2 regions of the Pseudarthrobacter sp. NS4 genome follow, and region 1 is predicted to be linked to the other one. Evidence: riboswitches for the same ligand, from Rfam matches in the RefSeq annotation. Region 1 holds a riboswitch; the other holds the start of a gene.
What was found. Region 1 has a riboswitch for glycine ahead of gcvP (aminomethyl-transferring glycine dehydrogenase). Riboswitches for the same ligand answer to the same signal wherever they lie in the genome.

Region 1 (15,022 bases):
GCAAGCGCTTCGAGGACACCTATAACGAGGCCCTGACAGGCCTTCGCAACGAAGGCAGGATTTCCCTCGAGTACCGCCCGCTGGGCTTCCTTGACCGGTTGTCCACCACCAACTACTCCTCACGGGCAGCTAACGCGGCCGCATGCGTAGCGGACCAGGCTCCGGAGAAGTACGCCGAATACGTTGGAGTCCTGTTCGCCAACCAGCCTGCAGAAGGCGGGGCAGGCCTGTCCGATGACAAGCTGAAATCCCTGGCCAGCGACATCGGTGCGGACATCAACAGCTGCGTCGACGACAAGACCTTCCGTCCCTACGTCAAGTACTCCACCGAACTGGCGTCCAACACCGGCATCACCGGCACGCCTACCGTATTCATCGACGGCAAGCAGTGGGACGGCAGCACGGACCTGAACGCCGATATCCAGGCCGCCATCGACGCAAAGGCCTAAAGCGCGCAGGACTCCCTGCTGGGGGCCCGTCCCGGATGTGTTCCGGGGCGGGCCCTTTTCTGTGGAACGGTTGCGTGGCCGGTTTCCTGTGTGCGGGCGTCTGCGGGACGTTTTTACCAGCGGCGGGAGTTGGGCTACCCTTATCTAGCGCCGTTCAGGCGCCTGCCCGCAGGGGCATGCCTCCTTAGCTCAGTTGGCCAGAGCACCGCTCTTGTAAAGCGGGGGTCGTCGGTTCGAATCCGACAGGGGGCTCCAAGAAGAACCGCGCCGTCCCGAAGCGCCGGGATACGGCGGACGCAAGCCCGGCCCCCGGCGTTAAGCTGGTGTCATCCGAATAATCAGTTTGCTGATAAAAGGAGGATGGTTGCCATGCCGAAGACCGGCAGGAATGATCACGCCCGCAAGGACGAGCTTCCTTCGACGCTGCAGCGCTCTGAGCAGAAAGCCCAGGACACCTTCGCGAAAACCTACGATTCCGCCCTTGAGTCCTACGACAATGACGAAAGCCGGGCCGCCAGGGCGGCATATGCATCCCTGAAGCACAGCTACGAAAAGGTGGGCGACCACTGGGAACCGAAGGAAGAGCGGGGCCCCTCGGACAAACGCGCGGAGGAAGGCATCCAGTCCTCCGAACCCACCGCAGGGGGCGTGAACGCGAACGCCTCCAAGGAGCACCTCTACAAGCTTGCCAAGGAACTGGACGTCAAGGGCCGCTCGAAGATGGACAAGGGCGAACTGGTCAAGGCGCTGCAGAAGGCCAACGACGCAGCCACCCGCAAGGCAAGGAAATAGCCGTCCCGCCGGCCATTCCCCTGTAGGAAGGGAACACATCCCTCCTGGTCCGCCGGCGCTCTTGCCCTAACGCCTCCCAGGGTGTCGAATCAGAGGACACGCTAGGACGGGTTGCACGGCAAGGACGCCAGGAGGTTCCCATGTCAGTGAAAGGCACAAAGGACACAGCGAGGACATCCGGCGGCCGGAACGGACCTGAAGCACGCCGCGGCGATGGTTCTGCCGGGATCGCGGCAGAGGATCCGGCAGGGATACGCAACATAGCGCTTGTGGGGCATTCGGGCGCAGGAAAAACGCTGCTGATCGAAGCCCTGCTGTCCGCCAATGGCATGATCACCCGCAAGGGATCCATCGCGGACGGGACAACCGTCAGCGATTCCGATCCTGCCGCAGTCCACCAGCAGCGGTCCGTAACGCTCTCGCTGGTGCCGCTGCTCATCGACGACATTAAAGTCAATCTCCTGGACACCCCCGGCTACCCCGACTTCATCGGTGAAATGCGTGCGGGGCTGCGGGCAGCGGACGCCGCCCTTTTTGTTGTCTCGGCCGTCGATGGGATCGACGCCACCACCACGGCACTGTGGGGCGAGTGCGGGCACGCGGGGCTGCCACGCGCCGTCGTGATCACGCGGATGGACCATCCGCGCGCAAATTACGACGTCGTCCTCGCCGAGTGCCGGAAAGCGTTCGGCGACAGCGTCCTGCCGCTCTACCTCCCGGTCCGCTCGGGCGGGGATGTCAGCGCCCTCCTCGGGCTGCTGTCCCGGACTGTCTCCGACTATGCCTCCGGGGAAATGCCCGCCACGCGCGTGGCAGACGCCGGGGAGCTGGCGGCCGCCGAGGCTGCCCGGGGTGAGCTGATCGAGGGGATCATCGCGGAGAGCGAGGACGAAACCCTGATGGACCGGTATCTGGAAGGCGAGGACATTGATACCGGCGTCCTCATTGACGATCTGGAAACCGCCGTTGCGCGTGGTTCCTTCTTCCCGGTCCTTGCGACGTCCGCAGTGACCGGACTTGGCACGGCTGAGTTGCTGGAAGTACTGGTCCGGGCCTTCCCCCCACCAACCGAGCGGAGCCTGCCCGGCGTGACCGACCTGGCCGGCCAGCCCGGGGGGTCATTGGCCTGTGACCCCTCGGGACCATTGGCAGCCGAAGTTGTCCGGACCTCCATCGACCCGTTCCTGGGCCGGATCTGCCTGGTCCGGGTGTTCTCCGGAACCCTCCGCGAGGACTCAGCAGTGCACGTTGGCGGCCACGGGTTGGCGGACCGCGGCCACCAGGACCACGACACGGACGAACGCGTTACCCACCTCTACTCTCCGCTCGGTGCCAGCCTGCGGCCAGTGCCCTTTTGCCTGGCAGGGGACATGTGTACCGTGGCCAAACTCGGCAGTGCTGAAACGGGAGATACCATTTCGGCGCGGGACAAGCCGCTGATGCTCGCCACCTGGGAGATGCCTGAACCGCTGCTGCCGGTAGCGGTGGAACCTGACTCCCGCAGCGATGAGGACGCCCTCGCGCGGAGCCTTGGAAAAATTGCAGCCGGTGATCCCACGCTCCGGGTGGAGAGGAACGCCGAAACACATCAGCTGGTCCTGTGGTGCATGGGCGAGGCACACGCTGAAGTGGTGCTGGACAGGCTTCGGGAGCAGGGCGTGAAACTGCATACCGTAGGCGTGGTGACGCCGCTGCGGGAAACCTTTGCTGCCCCGTCGGCGGGACACGGACGCCATGTAAAGCAGTCCGGCGGCCATGGACAATACGCAGTCTGCGATATCGAAGTGGAGCCGCTGGACCGCGGTGGGGGATTCGAATTCGTGGACAAGACGGTGGGTGGCGTCATTCCCGGGACTTTCATTCCATCGGTCGAAAAGGGCGTCCGGGCGCAGATGGAGAAGGGGGTCTCCGCAGGGTTTCCGGTGGTGGACGTCCGCGTAACCCTGACGGGCGGCAAAGCCCACAGCGTTGACTCTTCGGACGCCGCGTTCCAGGCGGCCGGGGCATTGGCTCTGCGCGAGGCGGCCGCCGCGGGGAAAATCCAGCTCCTGGAACCCGTGTCGGCCGTGAGCATCACCGTAGTGGACGAGCACGTAGGTTCTGTCATGAGCGACCTGTCCGCACGCCGGGGAAGGCTCACCGGCACCACCTCGACCGGGGACGGGCTGACGGACATCAGCGCAGAGGTGCCGGACCAGGAACTGCTGCGCTACGCCGTCGAACTGCGGGCATTGACCGCCGGAACAGGAAGGTTCACCCGCCGATACCTGCGCCACGACCCGGTACCCGCCAGCTTCAGCCCATCCTGACCCGGCACCTTCATGAACGCGGCCGCCAGGAAAATCCAGCGCGTCTACCTGACGTTGACACTGGGCAACACCCTGGCGACCTCGTTCATCTGGGGGATCAACACCCTTTTCCTGCTGGACGCCGGCCTTAGCAACCTGGAGGCTTTTGCCGCCAATGCCTTCTTCACAGCGGGCATGGTGCTCTTCGAAGTGCCAACGGGCGTGGTGGCGGACGGCTGGGGACGCCGCGTTTCGTTCCTGCTGGGCACCGTCACCCTGGCCCTGTCCACTTTCCTGTATTACCTGCTCTGGCAGCAGTCGGCACCGTTCTGGTGGTGGGCAGGCGTGTCCGTACTGCTCGGGCTGGGATTCACCTTCTTTTCGGGGGCGGTGGAAGCCTGGCTGGTGGATGCCCTGCGGTTTTCCGGATATGAAGGCGGGCTGGAGTCGGTGCTCGGGCGGGGACAAATGGTCTCCGGCATTGCGATGCTCGCCGGCTCCGTGGCCGGTGGGGCGCTCGCCCAGGCCACCAACCTGGGGGTGCCTTTCCTGGTGCGCGTGGGAGTCCTGGTGGCCATGTTCGTAGTGGCGTTCCTGCTCATGCGCGACGTGGGCTTCACCCCGGAACGGTCTCCCCACCCCCTCCGGGCCACGCGGGCCGTGCTCAAAGCTTCGGTGGACGGCGGCTTCAGGCATCCGCCCGTGCGGTTCATCATGCTGGCGGCGCCGTTCACCGAGGGAGTGGGCTTCTACGTCTTTTACGCACTTCAGCCGTACCTGCTGCAGCTCTTCGGGGATCCCCGGGCATACGCCGTTGCGGGACTGGCGGCAGCCATCGTGGCGGGAGCGGACATCCTGGGCGGATGGATGGCTCCCCGCATCCGGAAACTGGTCCGGAAACGCACCACGGTCCTGATTGCCAGCAACCTGCTCAGCTCACTGATCCTGGTAATGCTGCTGTTCACCAGCGCGTTCTGGCTTGCCCTGGTCCTCCTGGCCCTGTGGGCAGTGGTGGGTGCAGCCGGCACTCCTGTCCGCCAGGCCTACCTGAACGACATGATCGCCTCCAAACAGCGGGCAACGGTCCTCAGCTTCGATTCCCTGATGGGATCAAGCGGCGGCGTAGTGGTACAGCCGTTGCTCGGCCGGACCGCAGACCTCTACGGCTACCCGGCATCACTGGCCGTGAGCGGCGCCGTGCAGCTGCTGGCCGCCCCTTTCATCCTGATGAGCCGCCGGCAGCGCTCGCAGGCAGACACAGCCTCGGACGTGGCTGCAACGCCGTAACGACCGTCAAAGGACCGCCGGCAGCGCTGGGTTCAATCCGAATCCATCAGTTCGAGCAGCTTCTTTGCCGCATCCCTGATGTCATCGTGCCCGTGCTGGGCCGCCCTGCTTTCCAGTGAGATGACGGCGCAGCGGTGGACTTTGCTGAAGTCCCCGAAAGGGAAGCTGACGCTGCCCTTGGTCTCCTTGGATTTTTCGTCGTCCCGGCCAAGGTGCCATTCCGCGAAGTTTCCGAAGCCGTGCTTGTCAATGAACGAGTTCTCCTGGTCCTTGGAGGGCGCGTGTTCACTCCAGTCATCACGGACATCGCGTTCGACCTTTCCCGCCTCGATGAGTTTGCGGGCATGGGCCAGTGCCTTGCGGTTGAGCCGTACTGCCATCCTGCGTCCTTCCGGGCCGGGCTCCGGCCGCGGTCGGCCGGAGGGATTCCAGCGTAGGACCACCCCGGGAAAACCGCCATGGATTAACGCCCGCGAGACCGCGAGCACGCGCGCGCCCACCACACTGTTGCGACCGTCGTCGAATCATGCCCTAAACTGCTTCACTGAGGTGCCTGAGATGGCGCTGCGCAGCAACGAAAGTGAACACGCTATGGCTACCGATTACGATGCTCCACGCAAGCAGGAAGAAGAGACTCCGGCTGACTCGCTCGAGGCCCTTCAGGCGTCACGTGGCGGCAACGCCCAGACAGCGGTCATCGACCTTGACGAGAATGACACCGCTGAAGGCATCGACCTGCCGGGCGCTGACCTTTCGAACGAAGAACTGACCGTCATTGTTGTTCCTGAGCAGTCTGATGAATTCACTTGCTCGTCGTGCTTCCTGGTCCGTCACCGGTCCCAGGTTGCCCGTGCAAAGAACGGCGCGAAGTACTGCCGTGACTGCGAAGGCTAAGTCCTTCCTGGCAATCCCGGCGCCGGCCACCCTCCCTGGGTGACCGGCGCTTCCTCGTCTCCCGCCGGCGTCGTTATCCGCGGTAACGGGAGGATGCAGAAAGGGCACCAAAAGGGTCAAGGAGGCCCGAAAAAGGCCCCTTGTTTTACGTCCGCGTGATGCACGCCGGGCCGCCCTAACGGTTGCGTGCCGAAGCGGCCACAGGCCTCGTTTCACGCCTCTGACACTCCTACGCTTGAGCTGTCCAACCGCTCCTTCCTTGGGAAGCACTTCAATGAAAAAACTCACTATCTGGCTCACGGCTATCCTCATGGCCGTCGGGCTGGGAATCGTGGTTCCGGGGCCCGCCTCGGCAACCACATCGTATTGCGGGCTGGTCTGGGGTTCCTTGACCAAGACCAGTGACACAACGAGCACCGCGTCCATCACCAACGTCCGCACCGGGCAGCACTACTGCTTCGACCGGATGGTGGTGGACCTCAACGGCCCGGCAGCGGGGTACACCGTGCGATACGTACCCCAGGTAGTCCAGGACGGGTCCGGATTCACGGTCCCTGTCCGGGGAAACGCCCGGCTGCAGGTCACCGTCAAGGCACCCTCCTATGACGGCAACGGCAACGCCACGTACAACCCTGCCAACAAGGCGGAACTCTCCAACGTTTCCGGCTACCAGACCTTCCGCCAGGTGGTCTACGCCGGAAGCTTTGAGGGGCAGACCAACTTCGGTGTGGGTGTCCGTGCCCGCCTTCCGTTCCGGGTGTTCACCCTGGACGGACCGGGTTCCGGCTCCCGCCTGGTGCTTGATGTAGCGCACTTCTGGTGACAGCAGCACGCCGGCCCTGACGGACCGGCCACAACAGAAAGGTGCCGTGCCCCCGGAATTTGGGGGGCACGGCACCTCTGTGCTTGTGCCGGGACCTGGTCCTACTCCGGGACAACCAGCGCGGGCGTGTCCTGTTTGAGGGTTTCGCCGCGGAAGAAGCCTGGGCGCATCCGGGCCATGATGAGCATGAACACCGCGCCAAGGGCCAGGATCCCGACGCCCAGGACAAAGACCAGTCCCACGCCGAAGACCTCGGAGCCGCTGCCGAACTCAGGCGCCCAACTGTCCACGGCCGTCTGCAGGAACACGACGAACAGGCCCACCCCGCCCAGCACCGGGCACAGGAGCCGCAGGACGAAGTTGCGGGCGCTGGTGAAGACGCTCTGCCGGAAGTACCAGGCGCATGCCAGCGCGGTCAGGCCGTAGTAGAAGCAGATCATCAGGCCCAGGGCCAGGATGGTGTCATTGAGGACGTTTTCACTGACCACGTGCATGACTGCGTAGAAGCCTGCCGACATGACGCCGGCCGCAACGGTGGCGAAGCCCGGCGTCGCGAACTTCCTGCTGATCCGGCTGAACGGCTTCGGCAGGGCGCCGTAGTGGCCCATAGCCAGCAGGCTGCGCGACGGCGACATGAAGGTGGACTGAAGTGAAGCGGCGGAGCTGGACAAAACCGCCAGGGACATCAGGATGGCGAAGGGGCCCATGATGGGGGAAGCCAGGGCGGTGAAGATGTTCTCGTGGATCTCCGTGTTGTTCAGGCCGTTGCCGGTGTCTCCGACGCCGGCAAACATCATGGTTGCGATGCTCACCAGCAGGTAGATCGCCAGGACGATGAGGGCGGTCAGGGTTCCGGCCAGGCCGGAGGTTTTCCTGCCGTTCGCCGTTTCTTCGTTCACGGTGAGGCAGACGTCCCAGCCCCAGTACACGAAGATGGACAGTGAAATGCCTGCGGCGATCTGGCCGAAGGTTTCAATCCTGGTGACGTCGAACCATTCCCAGCTGAAGGGGATGGCCGTTTCGGAGCTGGACCAGTTGGCGAATGCCATGGCGACGAACAGCCCAAGGACCAGCAGCTGGAAACCCACCAGGCCGTACTGCACCAGCTTGGTGGCGTGCAGCCCGCGGTAGCTGACCCAGACGGCCAGGGCCACAAACACGAAGCACGTCAACACATTCAGGGCTTTGTTCGCTGCCAGGTCTGCCAGTTCCGGGGATCCGGTGAGCTGTGACAGGAAGAGGTAGAAGAAGTCAACGGCAACACCGGCAAGGTTGGACAGCACGATGATGTTGGCTGCCAGCAGGCCCCAGCCGCCCATCCAGCCCACCCAGGGGCCGAAGGCCTTGGTGACCCACGTGAACGTTGTCCCGCTGTCCGGGGAGTCGGCATTGAGCTCCCGGTAGGCAAGCGAGACCAGGATCATGGGGATGAAGCCGATCAGGAAGATTACAGGCAGCTGGAGTCCGGCCTCATTGACGGTAGGGCCCAATGCGCTGGTAAGGGTGTAGGCGGGGGCGATGGTGGAAATGCCGAGGACGACGACGGCGAGGAGCCCCAGCTGCCCACCCTTCAGTCCCTTGGCGGTGATACCGGATGAAGCGGGAGCTTCCCCGCCGGGGCCGGGGGAGGACGTGCTGGTGCGGAGTGTCTCTGTCATGGCACCACTTTCTGGAAGATTTATGACGACGGTCACTATATGAATGGCGTTCATTTAGTATGGGGGTGCCAGGCTTCCAGTGCAAGAGGAAATATGAATCACGTTCGTTTATGTCCCTTGGCGCCAATTAGTAAGCTCACTGAGAAATCGCAGCCATACCCGCTGCGGCGCCCTGCGGTGCTGGTAGGTTCGGCATTACTGGACCAATCGAGGAGGATGTATGAAAGCTTCACCGACCCTGACCAACAACCTGCAGGCCGTGCTCGCAGACCTGATCGAACTTCACGTCCAGGGCAAGCAGGCCCACTGGAACATCGTGGGCACCAATTTCCGGGACCTCCACCTGCAGTTGGACGAAATCGTGGACGCGGCACGCCAGTTCGCCGACGATACCGCAGAGCGCATGCGTGCGCTGCACGCACTTCCGGACGGCCGCAGCTCCACGGTTGCCGAATCCACCAGCCTGGCACAGTTCCCGGAAGGCCTGATCAGCACCAAGGACGCCATTGAGCGCATCGTCGCCGCTCTCGAGGCCGCAGTGGGCACCATGCGCAAGGTCCACGACGAGGTGGACGAGGAGGATCCCACCACGGCGGATCTGCTGCACGAGTTCATCGCGAAGCTGGAGCAGTTCGCCTGGATGGTGAATGCGGAAAACATGAAGCCAACCGCCAGCGTTACCGCCCCGGACGCAAAGTAGCCCGGCGGGATTAACCGGCAGCTAAAACAGGGCGCCCGGCGCCGGAGCCAAATGCTCCGGCGCCGGGCGCTTTTTCGTTGTCCCCTACGGGGCTGCTGCCCCGCCTCGCCTTAGACGGCTTTCGGGACTTTCCGAAGCACGACGGCGGCGAGCACTGCCGCTGCGGACATCAGTACCAGCCCGATGGCGGCCGTGATGTGAACCCCGGAATCAAAAGCGGTTGCCGCGGCCTCCCGGACGGCGTCCGCCAGGGGAGCAGGCAGGACTGAAGCCACTTCCATTGCGCCCGCCAGGGTTTCGCCGGCGCTGTGGGCGGCACCGGCCGGCGCCGCCTCCGACAACGCCGCAGGCAACCGGAGGTTGTGCTGGTAGGAGGCTGTGAGAATGGAGCCCAGTACCGCTGTTCCCATGAGTGCGCCCACCTCGTAGCCCGTTTCGGAAATTGCTGCGGCCGCACCCGACTTCTCCGGCGGGGCCGCGCCAAGGATCAGGTCATTGGAGATGGTTTCGGCTGTGCCCACGCCCAGCGCAAGGATCAGCAAGGCGGCCAGCAGGAGCGCCGGCCCGCCGCTGTGGTTCCCAAAGGCGACCAGGCTGTAGCCGGCAGCGCTGAGCGCCAGCCCGGTTCCCACCACGAAGCCGGGCCGCACCCGCCGGACGAGCGGCACCACCACGAGGCCGGCCACCACTGTGGCCACGAGTGCCGGAATCATCGCAACCCCCGCCGAGGATGGGGACATGCCCTCGAGGAGCTGCAGGTGTTGGGCCAGGAAGAGGATGAAGCCGTTGAATGAAAACAGGGCCAGCACGTTGGCCGTGATGGCCATGCTGAATACCCGGTTCCGGAACAGGGACATGTCCAGCAGCGGGCTGGCCAGCGTCAACTGCCGGCGGACAAAGACGGCTGCCATGGCCAGCCCGAAGGCCACGCTGCCCAGGCCCGCCGGTCCCGGGCCCTCGGTGGCGATGTCCTTGATTCCGTACACCACGGGAACCATGACCAGCAGCGAGAGCGCGATGCTGGGGACGTCCACTTTCCCCGGCGCCGGGTCCCTTGACTCCGGAATGAACAGCGGTCCGAAGGCCAGCAGGGGCAGCATGAGCGGTACGGCAACGAGGAAGACGGCGCCCCACCAGAACTGTTCCACCAGCCAGCCGCCAAAGATCGGTCCCAGGGCGGCGCCCCCGGAGAATCCTGCTGCCCAGATGGCGACGGCGAGCCTCCGGCGGTTGGGCTCCGGGAAGATGTTGCGGATCAGGGACAGCGTGGAGGGCATCAGCATAGCCCCGAAGAATCCCAGCGCTGCCCTGCCCGCGATGAGCCACTCCGGGCTCGGGGCAAAGGCTGTGGCCGCGGACAGTGCGGCAAATCCGATGCTCCCGATGATCAATAGCTTCCGCCGGCCGATGCGGTCGCCCAGGCTTCCCATGGACACAAGCAGTCCTGCCAGCACCAGCGGGTACGCGTCCACGATCCACAGAAGCTGGACGCCTGAGGGGTCCAGTGACCGTGCGATGGCAGGGAGGGCGAAAGTCAGTGCGGTGTTGTCCACCGCAACCAGCAGGACCGGGAACATCAGCAGCCCCAGGGCCAGCCAGTCGCGCCGGGACTTCCAGGAGACCGGGTCTGCGGACGGAACCCGGAGCGTCCTGTTCGTGGCAGCGGAAGTCGTCATGCTGTAACTATACCGTCTGGACGGTATAGTTTCAATCGCGGCCGTTGATGAATGGTACGGGAAGGAGTGCATGATTGAAGGCATGCCCCGGAAACCCGTAGCCCGCGAAGCGGTCCTTGACGCCTTTGAAGCCCTCCTGATCGAAGTGGGGGAGCGTGCAGCCACCCTTGACGCCGTCGCTGCAAAGGCCGGGGTATCCAAGGGGGGCCTCCTCTACCACTTCCCCAACAAGGAAGCCCTGATCCAGGTGCTGTTGGACCGCCTCGATGAGCTGGCCCGGGCCGACGCTGATGCGATGGCGGGTGCGGAGGAAGGTGCAGCGGCCTACTTCATCAGATCCTCCGTCTGGGCGGACACCCCGCTGGACCGGGCGATAGTCGCCGCAACCAGGCTTGCCGAGGTGGCGCACGAGGAGACGCGCCGCCGCTTCGCCGCGATCCAGCAACGCTGGCTCAACGAGATTGCTGCCGACGTGGGACCGGCCCTGGCAAAGGCCGTGTTGTACATGGGGGACGGGCTGTACTTCAATGCCATGCTGTCCGTAGGGCCAGCGCCGGAAGGGGATGCGGCGGCAGATGTGGACGATCTGCTTGCTGCCCTGGAACGCCTCCGCCGATAGGCTGCCATTTGCCCCCGGGGCTGCGGCGTAGGACAATTGGAGGCTGTGAGGGCTGTCACCGGCCACTTGCAGCAATCCAAGTGAATAGCCTTTGATCTGCGGCGGGAGAGTTCTGCCGAAAGTACAAGCAGGCGCCGTAGGAGCAAACCCTCCCCAGGAATCTCACAGGCCCATGTACCGCCGCGGCGAGGCACCTCTGGAAAGTAGCAGGCAATCGGCCTGGTTAACCCCGTCTTCGGGAAACCATGGGTTGTTGTGCTCACCGACGGTGCAAGCGGAGCCATGCGCAAGCAGGCAACGCGGAAACTCTCAGGTCCAATACAGAGCGGGGAGGAACCCGAATCGCTGTGGCGTACCCTCGCCGCCTGAATCATGGAGTTCCTCGTGACCGTTTCCCCGGCTTCCGCCACCCCGGCCGCTGCCACCTTCGTTGACCGGCACATCGGTGCCCGCCGCCAGGCCGACGTCGACGCCATGTTGAAAGCCGTCGGCTACGACACCGTGGATGCCCTGGTGGATAAGGCGGTGCCCAAGGAGATCCGGCAGGAAACCCCGCTGAAACTGTCGCCCGCCTTGAGCGAGGTGGAAGCCCTCGCCGAGCTGCGCAAGCTGGCTGCCAAAAACAGGACTGCGGTCCAGATGATCGGCCAGGGCTACTACGACACCGTGACGCCGCCGGTGATCCGCCGCAACGTCCTGGAGGCGCCGGCCTGGTACACCGCCTACACGCCGTACCAGCCGGAAATCTCGCAGGGCCGGCTTGAGGCGCTGCTGAATTTCCAGACCATGGTCCAGGACCTCGTTGGCCTTCCGGTCGCCAACGCCTCCCTGCTCGATGAGGCCACCGCCGTTGCGGAAGCGGTACTCATGATGCGCCGCGCCAACAAGAACAAGGACGCCAGGGACGGTAAGACCGTGCTCGACGCCGATTGCCTGCCGCAGACCATCGCCATCGTGAAGGGCCGCGCCGAGGCGCTGGGCTTCGAGGTGGAGATTGCCGACCTTTCCGCCGGCCTGCCGGAAGGTGCCATCAACGGCGTCGTATTGCAGCAGCCCGGCGTTTCGGGCCGGGTTTGGGACCAGTCAGCCGTTATCGCTGATGCCAAGGAACGCGGCGCGCTCGTGACCGTGGCCGCGGACCTGCTGGCCCTGACCTTGATCACCCCGCCAGGTGAGCAGGGCGCGGACATCGCCGTCGGTTCAGCCCAGCGCTTTGGCGTGCCGCTGTTCTTCGGCGGGCCGCACGCGGCCTACATGGCGGTCCAGAAGGGCCTGGAGCGTTCCATGCCCGGCCGCCTGGTGGGTGTCTCCAGGGACGACGCCGGTGTCCCCGCCTACCGCCTTGCGCTGCAGACCCGGGAGCAGCACATCCGGCGCGAGAAGGCCACCTCCAACATCTGCACCGCCCAGGCGCTGCTCGCGATCGTCGCTTCGATGTACGCCGTTTACCACGGTCCGGAGGGACTGAAGGCCATCGCCCAGACCGCCAACCGTCACGCCCGCACACTGGCTGCTTCCCTGAAGGCTTCCGGCGCCGGGGTCCTGCACACCTCCTTCTTCGACACTGTCACCGTACGGGTCCCCGGCCGGGCCGCCGGCATCGTTGCCGCGGCCGAGGCCAAGGGCATCAACCTGCGCAGCATCGACGCCGACACCGTGGGTATCTCGGTGGACGAGACCACCACCACGGCCACCGTCGCTGACGTCGTTTCCGTCTTCGGGGCCGAGGCCGTTGGGTCCACCGGCAGTTTTGCCCTGGACCCGGCCGTCGAGCGTTCCAGCGGCTACCTTGGGCACCCGGTGTTCAGTACGCACCGTTCGGAGACGCAGTTGCTGCGTTATATCCGGAAGCTGTCTGACCGGGACCTGGCGCTGGACCGGACGATGATTCCGTTGGGTTCGTGCACCATGAAGCTGAACGCGACCGCGGAGATGGAAGCCATTTCCTGGCCGGAGTTCGCGTCCATCCACCCGTTTGCCCCGGACTCCCAGACCGAGGGCTGGCGTGAGCTGATTGCCGATCTTGAGGCGCAGTTGACGGAGATCACCGGGTATGACCAGGTGTCCATCCAGCCCAACGCCGGGTCCCAGGGCGAGCTGGCGGGGTTGCTGGCCATCCGCGGCTACCACCACTCCCGCGGCGATGCCCAGCGCAATGTGTGCCTGATTCCGGCCTCGGCGCACGGCACCAACGCCGCCTCGGCGGTCCTGGCCGGGATGAAGGTTGTCGTCGTTGCCACCGCCGCGGACGGCACCATTGACCATGCCGACCTGTATGCCAAGATCGATGCGCACAAGGACGCGCTGGCGTGCATCATGATCACCTACCCGTCCACCCATGGTGTGTACGACGCCGACGTCCGCGAAGTGTGCGACGCCATCCATGCCGCCGGCGGCCAGGTGTACATCGACGGCGCGAACCTGAACGCCCTGGTCGGTTTGGCGCAGCCGGGCATGTTCGGCGGGGACGTGTCCCACCTGAACCTGCACAAAACCTTCTGCATCCCCCACGGCGGCGGCGGACCCGGCGTCGGACCGGTTGCAGCCAAGGCCCACCTGGCCCCCTTCATGCCGGGCGACGCGACGTCGTGGACCGAAGGCAAGGACGTCCCGATTTCCGCGTCCCGCTTCGGTTCCGCTGGTGTGCTTCCGATTTCCTGGGCCTACGTGAAGCTGATGGGTGGCGAGGGCCTGACCGAAGCGACAAAGTCGGCGCTGCTGGCGGCCAACTACGTCGCGTCCCGCCTGAACGAGTTCTTCCCGGTTCTGTACACCGGTGAAGGCGGTCTCGTGGCGCACGAGTGCATCCTGGACCTGCGTGAACTCACCACCAGGACCGGTGTGACTGCCGAGGACGTGGCCAAGCGGCTGATCGACTTCGGCTTCCACGCACCGACGCTCGCGTTCCCGGTTGCCGGGACGCTGATGGTGGAACCCACCGAGTCCGAGGACCTCGCCGAGATGGACCGCTTCATCGAAGCCATGATCACCATCCGCGCCGAGATCGACCAGGTCGCAGCAGGCGACTACACGGTAGCCGATTCACCCCTTCGCAGGGCACCGCACACGGCAGCCGCCGTCGTGACTTCTGACTGGGACCGCGCCTACCCGCGCGAGCAGGCCGCCTTCCCTGTCTCCTCACTTCGACAGGACAAGTACTTCCCGCCCGTAGGCCGGATCGACGGCGCAGCCGGGGACCGCAACCTCATCTGCTCCTGCCCTCCCCTCGAAGACTTCGAAAACTTCGAAAACTAAGGACTTACGCACATGAGTGAGAAGTACACAGCTCTCTACGACGAGCACAAAAAACTGGGTGCATCCTTCACGGATTTCGGTGGCTGGCAGATGCCGCTCAAGTACAGTTCCGAGTTGGCCGAACACCACGCGGTCCGCAAGAACGCGGGCCTGTTCGACCTCTCCCACATGGGCGAAGTCTGGGTGACCGGCCCGGATGCGGCCGCCTTCCTGGACTACGCCCTGGTGGGCAAGATCTCCGCCGTTCCCGTCGGCAAGGCCAAGTACTCCCTGATCTGCAATGAGGACGGCGGCATCATTGACGACCTCATCATGTACCGGCGTCCGGCAGCGGAGGACGGCACTGACGTGTTCCTGGTGGTCCCCAACGCAGGCAACGCAGAGGTGGTGGCCGCCGCGCTGGCCGAGCGTGCCGCCGGTTTCGACGTCGAGGTCCAGGACGCCTCCGCAGGGACCTCACTGATCGCCGTCCAGGGTCCGAAGGCACAGGAACTGCTGCTCCGCCTCGTCCCGGCCGCCCGGCACAGCGACGTCACCGACCTGAAGTACTACGCCGCCGTGGAAGTTCCGTTCCTGGTGGG
Region 2 (15,022 bases), 350 kb from region 1:
GCGTCCTTGGGTTTGAGAGGAGCTGAAGGGCGTCAGGCCCACGCCAGCCCGGAACTGCCCTAGGGCGGAGGACGATTGCCGTAGTCGAGCCGGCGGCCCTCCATTAGCAGAGGGGGCGGACGCAGCGCAGCCCGCCGTCCCTACCTTCCCTGCGTCGAGGCCACATGCAGTTGACCGAGGACCCGGGCGGGCACGTTGGTGGTGATCTCATGGATGCCCAGCTCCTGGCACAGCGCCACATCCTCCGCGGAGTCCACGGTCCACACCCGCAGCCGCCGGCCGGAGTCCAGCCATCGCTGGACCGTGTCCGGGTGCTCCCGGACGTAGTCGATGCCCGGCCCTGCAAGGCCGGCCATCCGTGCGTCGAGTATCCGCTCACCTTCCAGCTGGGTTGCCCTCATGAGGTTGGCGATCGCTCCGCCGGTGATCAGCCCCAGGCCCAGCCCGCCGCGTATCTCGTGGATGTTGATGTCGTCCACCAGCTGGCAGACGTATTGCGCCGGAACCGAACGAAGCAGGTGCCGGACGGAATCCGGGCTGAAACTCATGAACGTCACGGCTATGTTGTCCACAGTTGAGTCCGCGGGGTCCCACCCTTCACTCCGCAGCACCGCGAGCACCCTGTCTTCCAGCTTGAGCTGGTACGGACTGGGGTGCTTCAGCTCGATGGCGAGCTGTACCGGCCGCCCCGCCCCCCGGAGGATATCCAACAGCTGCGGAAGGGTCAGGAGCTGCTCCGAGCGTGCACCATACATTTCCGGGATGCGCACTCCCTTCCACGAGGAAAAGTCCAGGTGCCGCAGGTCGCGAAGGGTCCGCTCGGCCACCGGCCCCGTTCCGTCGGAGGTGCGGTCCAGGTTGGCGTCATGGAGGAGGACCACGTGCTGGTCGCGCGTGAGGTGGACATCGCACTCGACGCCGTCCGCACCATCCGCCAATGCCTGCAGGTAGGCGGCGCGGGTATGTTCGGCGAAAGCGGCGCTCGCGCCGCGGTGGGCAAGGACCAAGGGCCGCTGGGTCACTGACTCCTCACTTGTCATGGAGACACGGTAGCCGACTACGCCCCTGCAGCGGGGCTAGGCTTGGCACATGCAGGTGAACTCTGAGCCAACTACCAAGGAAGCCCCGGCACAGCCAGCGCGCCCGATTCCGGCCGACGCACAGCCTGGTCCCGCCGTCGTCGGCCGCCAATTCAGCGAAAGTGATGCCGAAAAGGCAGCAGCGCTGCGGAAAATGAAGCTTGTGGCCTTGGCCTTGCTTATTGTCATGGCCGTGATTTTCGTCTTCGCGTTCGCGCTCCAGAAGGAGTACCCGTGGCTGCAGTACGTCCGCGCGGCCGCGGAGGGCGGCATGGTGGGCGCGCTGGCTGACTGGTTCGCCGTGACCGCGCTGTTCAAGTACCCGATGGGTATCAAAATTCCGCACACGGCGATCATTCCGCGCCGTAAGGACCAGATCGGAGCCTCGCTGGGCGAGTTCGTGGAAACGAACTTCCTCTCCGAACAAGTGGTGCAGGAAAAGCTGGCCAGCGTCAACATCGCCCGCAGGGCAGGCGAGTGGCTGGCCACGCCGGCCGGCGCTGACCGGGTGGCCAAGGAGGGTGCGGCCATCATCCGGGGCACCTTCAAGGTCCTGAACGACGACGACGTCCAGGCCGTCATCGAGGGTATGGTGCGTAAGCACCTCCTGGCTCCGCCGTGGGGACCTCCCGTGGGCAGGATGGCCGAGCGGATTTTCCATGACGGGCACCACCACAAACTGGTGGACCTGCTGGTGGACCGCGCGGCCGACTGGGTCAGCGAAAACCACGAGACGGTGAGCCGGCTGGTCTCGGAGCGTTCGCCCACCTGGGTTCCGCAGTTCGTCGACGGCCTGGTGGGCGACAAGGTCTACATCGAATTCCTCAAATTCGTCCGGGCCGTGCAGTCCGACCCGAACCACCAGGTCCGGCAGTCCATCGACAAGTACCTGAACGACCTTGCCCAGGACCTGCAGCACGACCCTGCCATGATTGCCCGCGCCGAGGACATCAAGGCCCAGGTCCTTGGCGACCCGGAGGTCCGTGAACTGGCGTCCCGCACGTGGGGAACCGTGAAGAATGCGCTGCTTGGCGCCGTGGAGGACCCCACCAGCGAACTCACCATCAAGTTCAAGGCAGCCGTCCGCGACTTCGGTTCCAGGCTCGTCAACGACCCCGAACTCGCCGGCAAGGTCAACGCCTGGATTGCCGACGCCGCAAGTTACCTGGTGCGCACGTACCGCTCCGACATTGCGGGGGTCATCACGGACACGGTTGCCCGGTGGGATGCGGAGGAAACCTCCCGGAAGATCGAGCTCCAGGTGGGCAAGGACCTGCAGTTCATCCGGATCAACGGCACCGTGGTGGGGTCCCTGGCGGGACTGGTGATCTTTACGGTGGCGCACCAGATCTTCGGGTGAAAGCTGGGGCGACACCGAAAATCGGCGTCGACCGGATGCGCGTGTCAGCGAAGCTGCACCTACGCGAAGGAATCCAGTTCCACGCCGGCGGCCTTGAGTCCTGCCCGCACGCCTGCAGCCATCTCAACAGCACCTGGGGTGTCGCCGTGGATACACAGGGAATCCGGCCGGACCTGCACCACTGTTCCGTCAACGGCCACCACTTCACCCTTAGTGGCAAGGCGGACTGCCCGCTCAACGATCGCGGCGACGTCGTGCAGGACGGCACCCTCCTGCGAACGCGGCACCAGCGTGCCGTCCCCACGGTAGGCGCGGTCCACGAAGGCCTCGGTGAACACGGGGTGCCCGGCTTCCTGTGCCTGCTTCAGCAGCTCCGAGCCCGGCAGGCCCAGAATGGGCAGCCCCGGGTCGTAGGCGTTCACGGCCGCCACGACTGCCGAGGCCTGCTCAGCATCGTGGACCAGCCGGTTGTACAGCGCACCGTGGGGCTTCACATAGTCCACAGAGGCACCCACCGCGTGGGCAACGCCGTCGAGCGCGCCCAGCTGGTACAGCACATCGCCGAACAGCTCGTCGAAACTCGCGTCCAGGGAGCGCCTGCCAAAACCGGCCAGGTCACGGTAGCCGACGTGCGCGCCGACCGTGACGTCGAGCTCGTAGGCTGCCCGGCAGCTGTCCAGCATGGTGACAGGGTCGCCCGCGTGGAAACCGCATGCGACGTTGGCGCTGGTCACCAGCTGGAACATTGAAGCGTCGTCTCCCATGGTCCAGGAGCCGAATGATTCGCCGAGGTCAGCGTTGAGGTCCAAGTGTGTTGCCTTCCAGCGTCAGGTTGTCCGGAGCCGCAGCGGTGGCCTTCAGCTCGCCCGGAATGGTGTCCGGCATGGGACCGAACGCTTCCTTGGCGTTGGACACCACCGCGCGGCCCATCATGAGGTTACCTGCTCCACCCACCACTGCGCCGATACCAAACGGGAGGGCCCTGCCGAACAGTGCCGTGCCCTGGCGCTTGAGGAGGTTCTTGAGGAAAGCTTTCTGGATCCGGCTCCGAATGCTGCTGAAGCCCGGCATTGGCATGGACTTGGAGAGCGTGCTGCCCCAGGCCTTGGTGGCGTTGACGCCGCTGCCCGCTGCCGGGCCGCTGAGTGTTCCCAGCAGCGATGCCCCCTCCTCACCCAGCATGATGGCCATAACCATGGTGCTGGCCTTCTCGGGATTGGTCAGGCGGATGCCGTGGAGCTCTGCCAGCGATGTGGCGTACAGGGCCGTTGCTTCAAGGAAACCTACGGTCGCGGCCGCGGAAAGCCCCAGCGACGCCACTGTTCCCACACCGGGGACGACGGCGGTTGCGCCTACCACTGCCCCGCCACCGGTGACGGCGCGGAGGTAGTCGCGTTCCAGGATGTCGGCCAGCTGCGCCGCGGTGGCACGGGGATGTTTCTTTTGCAGCCGGCGGATGTAGGCAACCACCAGCGGACGCTGGATCTCCACCGCCCTCAGGAGCATGTTGTGGACGCCCGGCTTGGGCTTGCCATCGGCGTCGAATACCGCGTTGTGGGCGGTTTCCTGTGCGATTCGTACTGCGGGATTGCTGCGCTTGGCCATGGTCACCTTCATTCAAATCGACCTGCAGCGGAGGGCTGCCGTGCTTCTCCATCCTAAGTGGATCAACACTAAGCATGCTTAACTTCTACGTCGTGAACTGCGGGTTTCCGTTCGCCAGGTTGTTTGAACGTGCATGGGTAAACGGTCGCGATCACGGCAGGTCATGCCGGCCCGGATTTGCTTTCGGGCCCCTCAGCCTGTACCTTGTGAGGCGAATCACCCACATTTGAATAAGCCTTTCGAGCTGTGACGGGAGAGCCCTCCCGGACCGCACCGGGCAGGCGCCGTAGGAGCAAGTCCTCCCCAGGAATCTCTCAGGCCCATGTACCGTCACAGCGAGGCAACTCTGGAAAGCAGCCCGGCCAGCCCCCGTTAACAGGGGCCCGGACTCACCGACGGTGCAAGGGGTCCCTGCCACAAGCAGGTTCCCCGGAATCTCTCAGGTCCAATACAGAGCGGGGAGGAACCCAAACCATGCCGTGCCACCCGTGGCCGGCCAGACCGGGAGTTCCTCATGACGATTCAATCCCTTCCATCGACTTTTGCCGACCGGCACATCGGCGCGCGCCGCCAGTCCGACGTCGACACCATGTTGAAAGCCGTGGGCTACGACAGCGTGGACGGCCTCGTGAACGTTGCCGTCCCGGCATCCATCCGCCAGGACAATGCCCTCCAACTGACCGCCGCCCTCAGTGAGGTTGAGGTTCTCGCCGAGCTGCGCACGCTCGCCGGCAAGAACAAGACTGCGGTCCAAATGATCGGCCAGGGCTACTACGACACCGTGACGCCGCCGGTGATCCGCCGCAACGTCCTGGAGGCGCCGGCCTGGTACACCGCCTACACGCCGTACCAGCCGGAAATCTCGCAGGGCCGGCTTGAGGCGCTGCTGAATTTCCAGACCATGGTCCAGGACCTGACTGCGCTTCCGGTCGCCAACGCATCCCTCCTCGACGAGGCGACCGCTGTGGCAGAAGCCGTGCTGCTCATGCGCCGCGCCAACAAAAATAAGACGACCAAGGACGGCAAGACCGTCCTGGACGCCGACCTCCTCCCGCAGACCATCGCTATCGTCAAGGGCCGCGCCGAGGCGCTCGGCTTCGAGGTTGAGGTCGCGGATCTCACCCATGGCCTGCCCGACGGCGACATCAACGGCGTCGTCCTGCAGCAGCCCGGGGTCTCCGGCCGGGTCTGGGACCAGTCCGCCGTCATCGCCGAGGCCAAGGAACGCGGCGCACTGGTCACCGTCGCCGCCGACCTGCTGGCCCTCACCCTCATCACCCCGCCGGGCGAGCAGGGCGCGGACATCGCCGTCGGCTCCACCCAGCGCTTTGGCGTGCCGTTGTTCTTTGGGGGACCGCACGCCGCCTACATGGCCGTCCGCGACGGCATGGAACGCACCCTCCCGGGCCGCATCGTGGGCGTGTCCAGGGACAACGCCGGCGTCCCCGCCTACCGCCTGGCCCTCCAGACCCGTGAGCAGCACATCCGCCGCGAGAAGGCCACGTCCAACATCTGCACCGCGCAGGCATTGCTGGCGATTGTTTCGTCCTTCTACGCCGTCTACCACGGCCCCGACGGGCTGAAGGCAATCGCTGAAACCGTCCACAACAACGCCCGCTCCCTCGCCGCCACGTTGGCAAACGCCGGCCGCGAACTGGTGAACGACACCTTCTTCGACACTCTCACCGTCCGCGTGCCCGGCAAGGCCGCCAAGGTGATCACCGCCGCCGAGGCCCGCGGCATCAACCTGCGCCTCATCGACGCGGACACAGTTGGCGTGTCCGTCGATGAAACCACGACGCCGGAGGTCATCTCCGCGGTGGCGGTCGCCTTTGGTGCCGGTCCTGTGGTCGAAGCAAAGGGCTTTGAGCTTCCCGAGTCCGTGCTGCGCACGTCCACCTACCTGCAGCACCCGGTGTTCAGCACCCACCGCTCGGAGACCCAGCTGCTCCGCTACATCCGGAAGCTTTCCGACCGGGACCTGGCGCTGGACCGGACCATGATTCCGCTGGGCTCCTGCACCATGAAGCTGAACGCGACCGCGGAGATGGAGGCCATTTCCTGGCCGGAGTTCGCGTCCATCCACCCGTTCGCCCCGGACTCCCAGACCGAGGGCTGGCGCGAACTGATTTCCGGGCTGGAAGACGACCTTGCCGAGATCACCGGGTATGACCAGGTGTCCATCCAGCCCAACGCCGGGTCCCAGGGCGAGCTGGCGGGGTTGCTGGCCATCCGCGGCTACCACCACTCCCGCGGCGATGCCCAGCGCAATGTGTGCCTGATTCCGGCCTCGGCGCACGGCACCAACGCGGCGTCCGCGGTCCTGGCCGGCATGAAGGTGGTTGTGGTGGCCACGGCGTCAGACGGAACGATCGACCACACCGACCTGTACGCCAAGATTGAGGCGCACAAGGATGTCCTCTCCGCGATCATGATCACCTACCCCTCCACGCATGGTGTGTACGACGCGGACGTCCGCGAAGTCTGCGACGCGGTCCATGCCGCCGGGGGACAGGTGTATGTTGACGGCGCCAATCTGAACGCGCTTGTCGGCCTGGCGCAGCCGGGCAAGTTCGGCGGCGATGTGTCCCACCTGAATTTGCACAAGACCTTCTGCATCCCGCACGGCGGCGGCGGACCCGGCGTCGGACCGGTTGCAGCCAAGGCCCACCTGGCCCCCTTCATGCCGGGCGACGCGAACAAGGCCGCACACGAGCCCGGGCACGGCGTTGCCATCTCCGCGTCCCGCTACGGTTCCGCTGGTGTGCTTCCGATTTCCTGGGCCTACGTGAAGCTGATGGGTGGCGAGGGCCTGACCGAAGCGACAAAGTCGGCGCTGCTGGCGGCCAACTACGTCGCGTCCCGCCTGAACGAGTTCTTCCCGGTTCTGTACACCGGTGAAGGCGGTCTCGTGGCGCACGAGTGCATCCTGGACCTGCGTGAACTCACCACCAGGACCGGGGTCACTGCCGAGGACGTGGCCAAGCGGCTGATCGACTTTGGTTTCCATGCCCCCACGCTCGCGTTCCCGGTTGCCGGGACGCTGATGGTGGAACCCACCGAGTCCGAGGACCTCGCCGAGATGGACCGCTTCATCGAAGCCATGATCACCATCCGCGCCGAGATCGACCAGGTCGCAGCAGGCGACTTCACCCTGGTGGACTCTCCGCTGCGCAACGCACCGCACACGGCAGCCGCCGTCGTGACTTCTGACTGGGACCGCGCCTACCCGCGCGAGCAGGCCGCCTTCCCTGTCTCCTCACTTCGACAGGACAAGTACTTCCCGCCCGTAGGCCGGATCGACGGTGCAGCCGGGGACCGCAACCTCATCTGCTCCTGCCCTCCCCTCGAAGACTTCGAAAACTAAGGACTTACGCCATGACCGAGAAGTACACTGCCCTGTACGAGCAGCACAAAAAAGCCGGTGCATCCTTCACGGATTTCGGCGGCTGGCAGATGCCGCTCAAATACGATTCAGAGCTCGCCGAACACCACGCCGTCCGCAATCGTGCCGGCCTGTTCGACCTCTCCCACATGGGCGAAGTCTGGGTGACCGGCCCGGATGCAGCCGCCTTCCTGGACTACGCCCTGACCGGCAAACTGTCCTCAGTTGCGGTGGGCAAGGCCAAGTACTCGCTGATCTGCGACTCCGACGGCGGCATCATCGACGACCTCATCACCTACCGCCGCCCGTCCCCGGAGGAAGGCGTGGACAGGTACCTCGTGGTTCCGAATGCCGGCAACGCCAAGGCTGTGGCTGCCGCGCTAGTGGGACGTGCCGCGGACTTCGACGTCGAGGTCCAGGACGCCTCCGCCGACACCTCACTGATCGCCGTCCAGGGACCCATGGCAGAAGCCATCCTCCTGAAGCTCATCCCGTCCCACCAACACGCTTTGGTGACGGAGCTCAATTACTACGCTGCCGTAGAGGTGGGGATCAGCGTCAACGGTGGCGTCCAGGATCTCCTCCTGGCCCGCACCGGCTACACGGGAGAGGACGGGTTCGAGATCTACATCGGCAACCTGGACGCGGCAGGGCTTTGGGAGGCGCTGCTGGAGGCAGGGGAAGCCGCCGGCCTGATTCCGGCTGGTCTTGCAGCCCGCGACTCGCTCCGCCTCGAAGCGGGCATGCCGCTGTACGGCAACGAACTGTCCCGCCATGTCAACGCCTACGCCGCGGGCCTGGGACGCGTTGTTTCGCTGGCAAAGGAAAGCGAGTTCGTGGGCAGGGAGGCGCTGGCGGCAATCAAGGCTGCCGGGTTTGGCTCGACCATCGGCCAGAAGCTCGTGGGGCTCAAGGGCATGGGCCGCCGCGCCGCCCGAGCCCACTACCCCGTCCTCAGGGACGGCACCCTGGTCGGCGAAGTCACCTCCGGCCAGCCCAGCCCGACACTCGGCTACCCGGTGGCCATGGCCTATGTCGCCGTCGAATTCGCTTCCCCCGGAACCGTCCTCGATATAGACCTCCGCGGCAAACCTGAACGCTTCGAGGTTGTTGAGCTGCCGTTCTACAAGCGCGCCAAGTAAATACCGAGATCCGGTTCGGACGCTCTCTCACCTTTCACGGGCTTTGCGCCAACGCTCTCTCACTTTTCATCAAAGTAAAGGAAATACACATGGCTAAAGTTGTAGCTGAACTGAAGTACTCCGCTGAGCACGAATGGGTTGCTGCTGACGGATCCGGGCCCGCTGGGATCGGCATCTCGGCCGTGGCCGCCGAGGCCCTGGGCGACATTGTGTACGTGGACCTGCCCGAGGTCGGCTCCACCGTGACGGCCGGCGAAACCTGCGGCGAGGTGGAATCCACCAAGTCCGTCTCCGACCTGTACGCCCCGGTCACCGGCGAGGTCACCGAGATCAACGACGGCGTGGTCTCGGACCCCGCCCTGATCAACAGCGACCCGTATGGTGCCGGTTGGCTCTTCAAAGTGGCCATCACCGAAGAAGGCCCCCTCATGTCTGCTGAAGAGTACGCGGCGGCAAACGGCGGCGAGCTGTGAGCGCCGGGACCGCAGCCGGAACCGTTGCGTTCCAGCAGGTGGAGTCAGGCAGCCTGAACGCCACGCTCGCCGCGCTGGATCCTGAGATCGCGGCGAAGATCGACGACGAACTGGGCCGCCAACGCGACGGCCTGGAGATGATCGCGTCCGAGAACCACACTGCCGTGGCAGTAATGCAGGCCCAGGGATCGGTGCTGACCAACAAGTACGCCGAGGGTTACCCGGGCAAGCGCTACTACGGCGGCTGCGAGCACGTGGACGTGATCGAGCAGTTGGCGATCGACCGTCTGAAGGCCCTGTTCGGGGCGGAGTTCGCGAATGTCCAGCCGCACTCCGGCGCCCAGGCGAACGCGTCCGTCATGCACGCGCTGATCAAACCGGGCGACACCATCATGGGCCTGAACCTGGCCCACGGCGGGCACCTCACGCACGGGATGAAAATCAACTTCTCCGGCAAGCTGTACAACGTGGTCCCCTACCAGGTCCGCGAAGACACGCACACCATTGATATGGCCGAAGTGGAGCGCCTGGCCCAGGAGCACAAGCCGCAGCTGATTGTGGCCGGCTGGTCCGCTTACGCGCGTCAACTGGACTTCGCCGAATTCCGCCGGATTGCCGACTCGGTGGGTGCCTACCTGATGGTGGACATGGCCCACTTTGCGGGACTCGTGGCCGCCGGTTTGCACCCCTCACCGGTGCCGCACGCCCATGTAACAACGTCCACCACGCACAAGACCCTCGCCGGTCCGCGTGGCGGGATCATCCTGTCCAACGACGCCGACGTCGCCAAGAAGATCAACTCAGCGGTGTTCCCGGGCCAGCAGGGCGGGCCGCTGGAGCACGTCATCGCCGGCAAGGCGGTTGCCTTCAAGATCGCGGCGTCCGCCGAGTTCAAGGAACGCCAGCAGCGCGTCCTGGCCGGGGCCCGGATCCTGGCCGACCGCCTGGTCCGGCCGGATGTCACAGCCAAGGGCATCAACGTCATTTCGGGCGGCACGGACGTGCACCTGGTCCTGGTGGACCTTCGGAACTGCGAACTGGACGGGCAGCAGGCCGAGGACCGGCTCGCCGCGATCGACATCACGGTCAACCGCAACGCCGTACCCTTCGACCCGCGCCCGCCCATGGTCACCTCCGGCCTACGCATCGGCACCCCCGCCCTGGCCACCCGTGGCTTCGGTGAAGAAGCCTTCGCAGAGGTCGCGAACATCATCGCCGAGGCTTTAATGGCCGACGCCGGCACGGACCTTTCCGGGCTGCGGAACCGCGTTGAGGCACTTGCCAAAGCCCACCCGCTCTACCCGGGCGTCGCACCACTTAGCTGACCTGGATTCGACGGGCTCAACCACCGGTGGAGCCCGTCGAAACCCGGCAGCACCAACCTCTAGTAAGGATTTTTGTCATGGCTGTTGGAGTCTTCGACCTCTTTTCCATCGGAATCGGGCCTTCGAGTTCCCATACTGTGGGGCCGATGCGGGCTGCTGCTGTGTTCGCGGAGGAGTTGAAGGCTTCCGGGGTCCTGGCGGAGGTGGCGGGGTTGCGGGTGGACCTGTACGGGTCGCTCGCGGCCACGGGGCACGGGCACGGGACGATGACCGCGGTTTTGCTGGGGTTGGAGGGGTTTCATCCGGAGCTGATCCTGCCCGATGAGGTCGAGGCCCGGCTGGCCGCGATCGCCGAGACCGGGACGCTGCGGCTGGCCGGGGCTGTGCCGTTGCCGTATGGGGTGAAGGATATGGTGTTGCGGCCGTTGACCATCCTGCCGCGGCATACCAACGGGATGACGTTCACCGTCACCGGCGCCGGGGGTGAGGTGCTGCATACGGCGACGTTCTTCTCGGTGGGCGGCGGGTTCATTGTCCGGGAGGGCGAGGAGGACGCGGCGCAGCAGGAACTGGATGAGTCCAAGAAGGAGCTGCCGCTGCCGTTCCGGACCGCCGCGGAGTTGCTGGAGCATTGCCGGAACACCGGGCTGGGCATCAGTGAGGTGATGCGGGTCAACGAGGAGGACAGCCGTACCCCGGAGGAAATCCGGGAAGGTTTGTTGCACATCTACTCGGTGATGGAGGCCTGCGTGGCCACGTCGCTGAAGCGTGAGGGTGTGTTGCCGGGCGGGCTGAAGGTCCGCCGTCGTGCCCCGGACTGGTATGACCGGCTGAAGAAGGAAAGTGCGCGGCCCGGCGGTGAAAGCCAGGACGGGGATTTCTATGAACAGAAGTACTGGCAGGAATGGGTTAACCTGATCGCCCTGGCGGTGAACGAGGAGAACGCCTCCGGCGGCCGGGTGGTGACCGCGCCGACGAACGGTGCGGCGGGGATCATTCCGGCGGTGCTGTTTTACGCGCTGCATTTCGCGCCGGGGATGGACCAAGCCACGCAGCAGGACCGGGATGATGTGGTGGTGAAGTTCCTGCTGGCCGCGGGCGCGGTCGGGGTGCTGTACAAGGAACAGGCCTCGATCTCCGGGGCCGAGGTGGGCTGCCAGGGCGAGGTCGGCTCGGCGTCGTCGATGGCCGCCGCGGGCCTGGCCGAGGTGATGGGCGGGACCCCGGCGCAGGTGGAGAACGCCGCGGAAATCGCGATGGAACACAACCTGGGCCTGACGTGTGATCCGATCGGCGGGCTGGTCCAGGTCCCGTGCATCGAACGGAACGCGATCGCCGCCGCGAAAGCGATCAACGCCGCGAAAATGGCGCTCTGGGGCGACGGCTCGCACCGGGTGTCCCTCGATGAGGTCATCATCACCATGCGCGAAACCGGCAAGGACATGAGCTCCAAATACAAGGAAACCGCCATGGGCGGCCTCGCCGTCAACGTCGTCGCATGCTGACCACCGTCCGCCCGATGCAACCCGGACCGCCGGCCCCGGGCGACAACCCCGCACGAACAAAGGACAACAACCATGACATTGGCACCTGAAGGCCGGAAGATGCTGCGGATTGAGCAGCGCAACGCGGCCACCCCGGTGGAGCGGAAGCCGGACTGGATCAAGGCCAAGGTCCAGATGGGCCCGGAGTTCGTCGGGCTGAAGAACCTGGTGAAAAAGGAAGGCCTGCACACCGTCTGTGAAGAGGCCGGCTGCCCCAACATCTTCGAATGCTGGGAAGACAAGGAAGCCACCTTCCTGATCGGCGGCTCCGAATGCACCCGCCGCTGCGACTTCTGCCAGATCGACACCGGCAAACCCTCCCCCGTGGACAGGTTCGAACCCACCAAGGTGGCCCGCTCGGTCCAGGCCATGCAGCTGCGCTACGCCACCGTCACCGGCGTGGCCCGGGACGACCTGGAAGACGAAGGCGTCTGGCTCTACGCCGAAACGGTCCGCAAGATCCACGAACTGAACCCCGGCACCGGGGTGGAACTGCTCATCCCGGACTTCTCCGGCAAACCCGAACACATCGCCGCGATCTGCGACTCCAGGCCCGAGGTGTTCGCCCACAACGTCGAGACCGTGCCAAGGATCTTCAAGCGCATCCGTCCGGCGTTCCGCTACGAACGCTCCCTGGACGTCATCACCCAGGGCCGGGACCTGGGCATGGTCACCAAGTCCAACCTGATCCTGGGCATGGGCGAAACCCGCGGGGAAATCTCCGAAGCCCTCCGCGACCTGCACACCGCCGGCTGCGACCTGATCACCATCACCCAGTACCTGCGCCCGTCCGAACGGCACCTGCCCGTGGACCGCTGGGTCAAACCCCAGGAATTCGTTGACCTCCAGCACGAAGCCGAAGAGATCGGCTTCCTCGGCGTCATGTCCGGGCCCCTGGTCCGCTCCTCCTACCGCGCCGGCCGGCTCTGGGCCACCGCAATGCGCAAAAAAGGCCGCGACATCCCCGCCGAACTCGCCCACATCGCCGACGGCATCCAGGACTCCGGCACCACCCGCCAGGAAGCCAGCACCCTCCTCGCCGGCTAGGCGGACCTGCAGGGCGAGCGGCACCGGAAAGGGGCTGCGGGCGCTCCCCCGGTGATGCTCCAAAGCCTAGACTTACCCTTATGCCCGCCCCCAAAGCCCTGCGCCCCTTTGCCCACCGCGAGTACCGGGTACTGATCGCAGCGCTTGCCATCTCCATATTCGGTTCAGGCATGTGGGCCGTGGCCATGGTCTACCAGGTGATCCACCTGGGCGGCGGCCCCCTGGAGCTTTCCATGGTGGCGGCCGCCGGCAGCGTAGGCCTGGTGGCGTTCGTCCTGGCCGGCGGGATCGCTGCTGACCGGGTGCCGCAGCGCAGGCTGATCATCGCGGTTGAAGGTGCCAACCTTGCAGTCATCGCGGCCATCAGCGCACTGGCGATGACAGGGTGGCTGCAGCTGTGGCACCTGGCGGCAGGTGCCTTCGTGCTGGGTGTGGGGGCTGCCTTCTTCTTCCCGGCCTACTCGGCCATCCTGCCGCGCATCCTCCCCGCGGAGGACCTGCTGGCGGCCAACGGCATGGAAGGGTCCATGCGTCCGGTCCTGCAGCAGGCAGCCGGCCCTGCCATCGCCGGCATCCTGGTGGCGGCACTCTCGCCGTCGCATGCCGTCACCGCGGTGGCGCTGTGCCACCTCCTGGCGTTTATTGTGCTCAACTTCCTCGGCCAGCACGCGCTGGAGGCACCGGTCAACGGCGCGGAATACGGGGAATCTGCAGGCGGTGGCGCACGCAGCAAGTCGACGTTTATCCAGGACCTTCGCGAAGGCGTCCGCTACACCGTACGCACGCCGTGGCTGCTGTGGACCCTGATCTGGGCGTGCATCTCGGTGCTGTTCCTGATTGGTCCCATCGAGGTCCTGTTGCCGTTCGTGGTCCGGGACCAGCTCGGCGGCGACTCCCGCATGTTCGGCTTCCTTCTGGCCGTGATGGGCGTGGGCGCTGCGATGGGTTCCCTGGCCACGGCATCGCTCCGGCTGCCGCGGCGCTACCTTACGGTGATGATGGTGTCCTGGGGCGCCGGCAGCCTGCCGCTGGCCGCCGTCGGCATCATGGACAGCTTCTGGGCGATTGCCGCGGCAGTCTTTATCTTCGGGGCCACCGGCAGTGTGGGGATGGTCATCTGGGGCACGCTGCTCCAGCGGCGGGTTCCACCGCACCTGCTGGGCCGGATCTCCAGCCTGGATTTCTTCGTCTCGCTGGCCCTGATGCCCGTGTCCATGGCGCTGGCCGGCCCCGCGGCGGAGGTGCTGCCCATCTGGCTGATCTTCCTGGTGGCGGGCGGCGTGTGCCCCATCATGGCGGTTGTGGCCATGGCCGTGGCACGCATGCCCGACGACGAACTGGCCCACCCCCTCGACCGGTCACCTGAGATGGAACGGACGACGGCGGCAGGAAGGTAACGCGGCAGGCCGGCGCTCAGCTGTTGCCGCGCACCACCGGGATGCTCGCCGTCGGAAGTCCGCTCGGGAAGACGGTGGGCTCCGGCTCGGCCACGGGCTCAAGTACCACCTGGACAGGGTCGCTGCCAACTGAGAGCACCTGGCCCCGGACATCCACCTCGAGGGCTTCACCGTCCTGGACGGTCAGGGTGATGGAGTCTTTAGACAGCTGCACCAGCAGCAGCCGGCCCCGGATCTTCAGATGGAAGGTCAGCCCATCCCACTCGCCGGGCAGCCGCGGATCGAAGTACGGTACAGGCCCCTGGTCCCGCAGGCCGGCAAAGCCGCAGACCAGCGAACTCCACACCCCACCCGTGGAGGCGATGTGGACGCCGTCGATCGTGTTGCCGTGGGTGTCATCAAGGTCGATGAACACGGCGTTGGTGAAGTGCTCCAGCGCTTCCTTCGAGTAGCCCACCTCGGCGGCCATGATGCCCTGCACGCACGCGGACAGGGTGGAATCGCCCGTGGTGATGGGATCGTAGAAGTCGAAGGCCCGCTGTTTTTCCTCAGCCGTGAAGTCCTGCCACTGCAGGAACATCGCCAGGACAGTGTCCGCCTGCTTGAGGACCTGGTGGCGGTAAATCACCAGCGGGTGGAAATGCAGCAGCAGCGGGTACTTCGAG

Region 2: another riboswitch for glycine. It lies ahead of gcvP (aminomethyl-transferring glycine dehydrogenase); the one in region 1 lies ahead of gcvP (aminomethyl-transferring glycine dehydrogenase).

The regions. Positions count from the first base shown of each region.
Region 1 is NZ_CP103288.1:975,402-990,423, forward strand. It holds gene NXY83_RS04625 (DsbA family protein) at 1-449, shown strand, start outside; tRNA gene NXY83_RS04630 (tRNA-Thr) at 628-704, shown strand; gene NXY83_RS04635 (ChaB family protein) at 819-1,241, shown strand; gene NXY83_RS04640 (elongation factor G-like protein EF-G2) at 1,382-3,550, shown strand; gene NXY83_RS04645 (MFS transporter) at 3,563-4,816, shown strand; gene NXY83_RS04650 (hypothetical protein) at 4,849-5,196, opposite strand; gene NXY83_RS04655 (DUF4193 domain-containing protein) at 5,408-5,710, shown strand; gene NXY83_RS04660 (AMIN-like domain-containing (lipo)protein) at 5,985-6,533, shown strand; gene NXY83_RS04665 (APC family permease) at 6,635-8,191, opposite strand; gene NXY83_RS04670 (Dps family protein) at 8,412-8,891, shown strand; gene NXY83_RS04675 (MFS transporter) at 9,002-10,567, opposite strand; gene NXY83_RS04680 (TetR/AcrR family transcriptional regulator) at 10,650-11,186, shown strand; glycine riboswitch at 11,279-11,376, shown strand; gene gcvP (aminomethyl-transferring glycine dehydrogenase) at 11,559-14,441, shown strand; gene gcvT (glycine cleavage system aminomethyltransferase GcvT) at 14,454-15,022, shown strand, end outside.
Region 2 is NZ_CP103288.1:622,284-637,305, reverse strand. It holds gene NXY83_RS02980 (glycerophosphodiester phosphodiesterase family protein) at 141-1,040, opposite strand; gene NXY83_RS02975 (DUF445 domain-containing protein) at 1,090-2,439, shown strand; gene NXY83_RS02970 (LamB/YcsF family protein) at 2,499-3,248, opposite strand; gene NXY83_RS02965 (hypothetical protein) at 3,232-4,044, opposite strand; glycine riboswitch at 4,285-4,384, shown strand; gene gcvP (aminomethyl-transferring glycine dehydrogenase) at 4,559-7,411, shown strand; gene gcvT (glycine cleavage system aminomethyltransferase GcvT) at 7,423-8,571, shown strand; gene gcvH (glycine cleavage system protein GcvH) at 8,661-9,044, shown strand; gene glyA (serine hydroxymethyltransferase) at 9,041-10,369, shown strand; gene NXY83_RS02940 (L-serine ammonia-lyase) at 10,447-11,874, shown strand; gene lipA (lipoyl synthase) at 11,947-12,960, shown strand; gene NXY83_RS02930 (MFS transporter) at 13,041-14,357, shown strand; gene NXY83_RS02925 (glycoside hydrolase family 65 protein) at 14,374-15,022, opposite strand, start outside.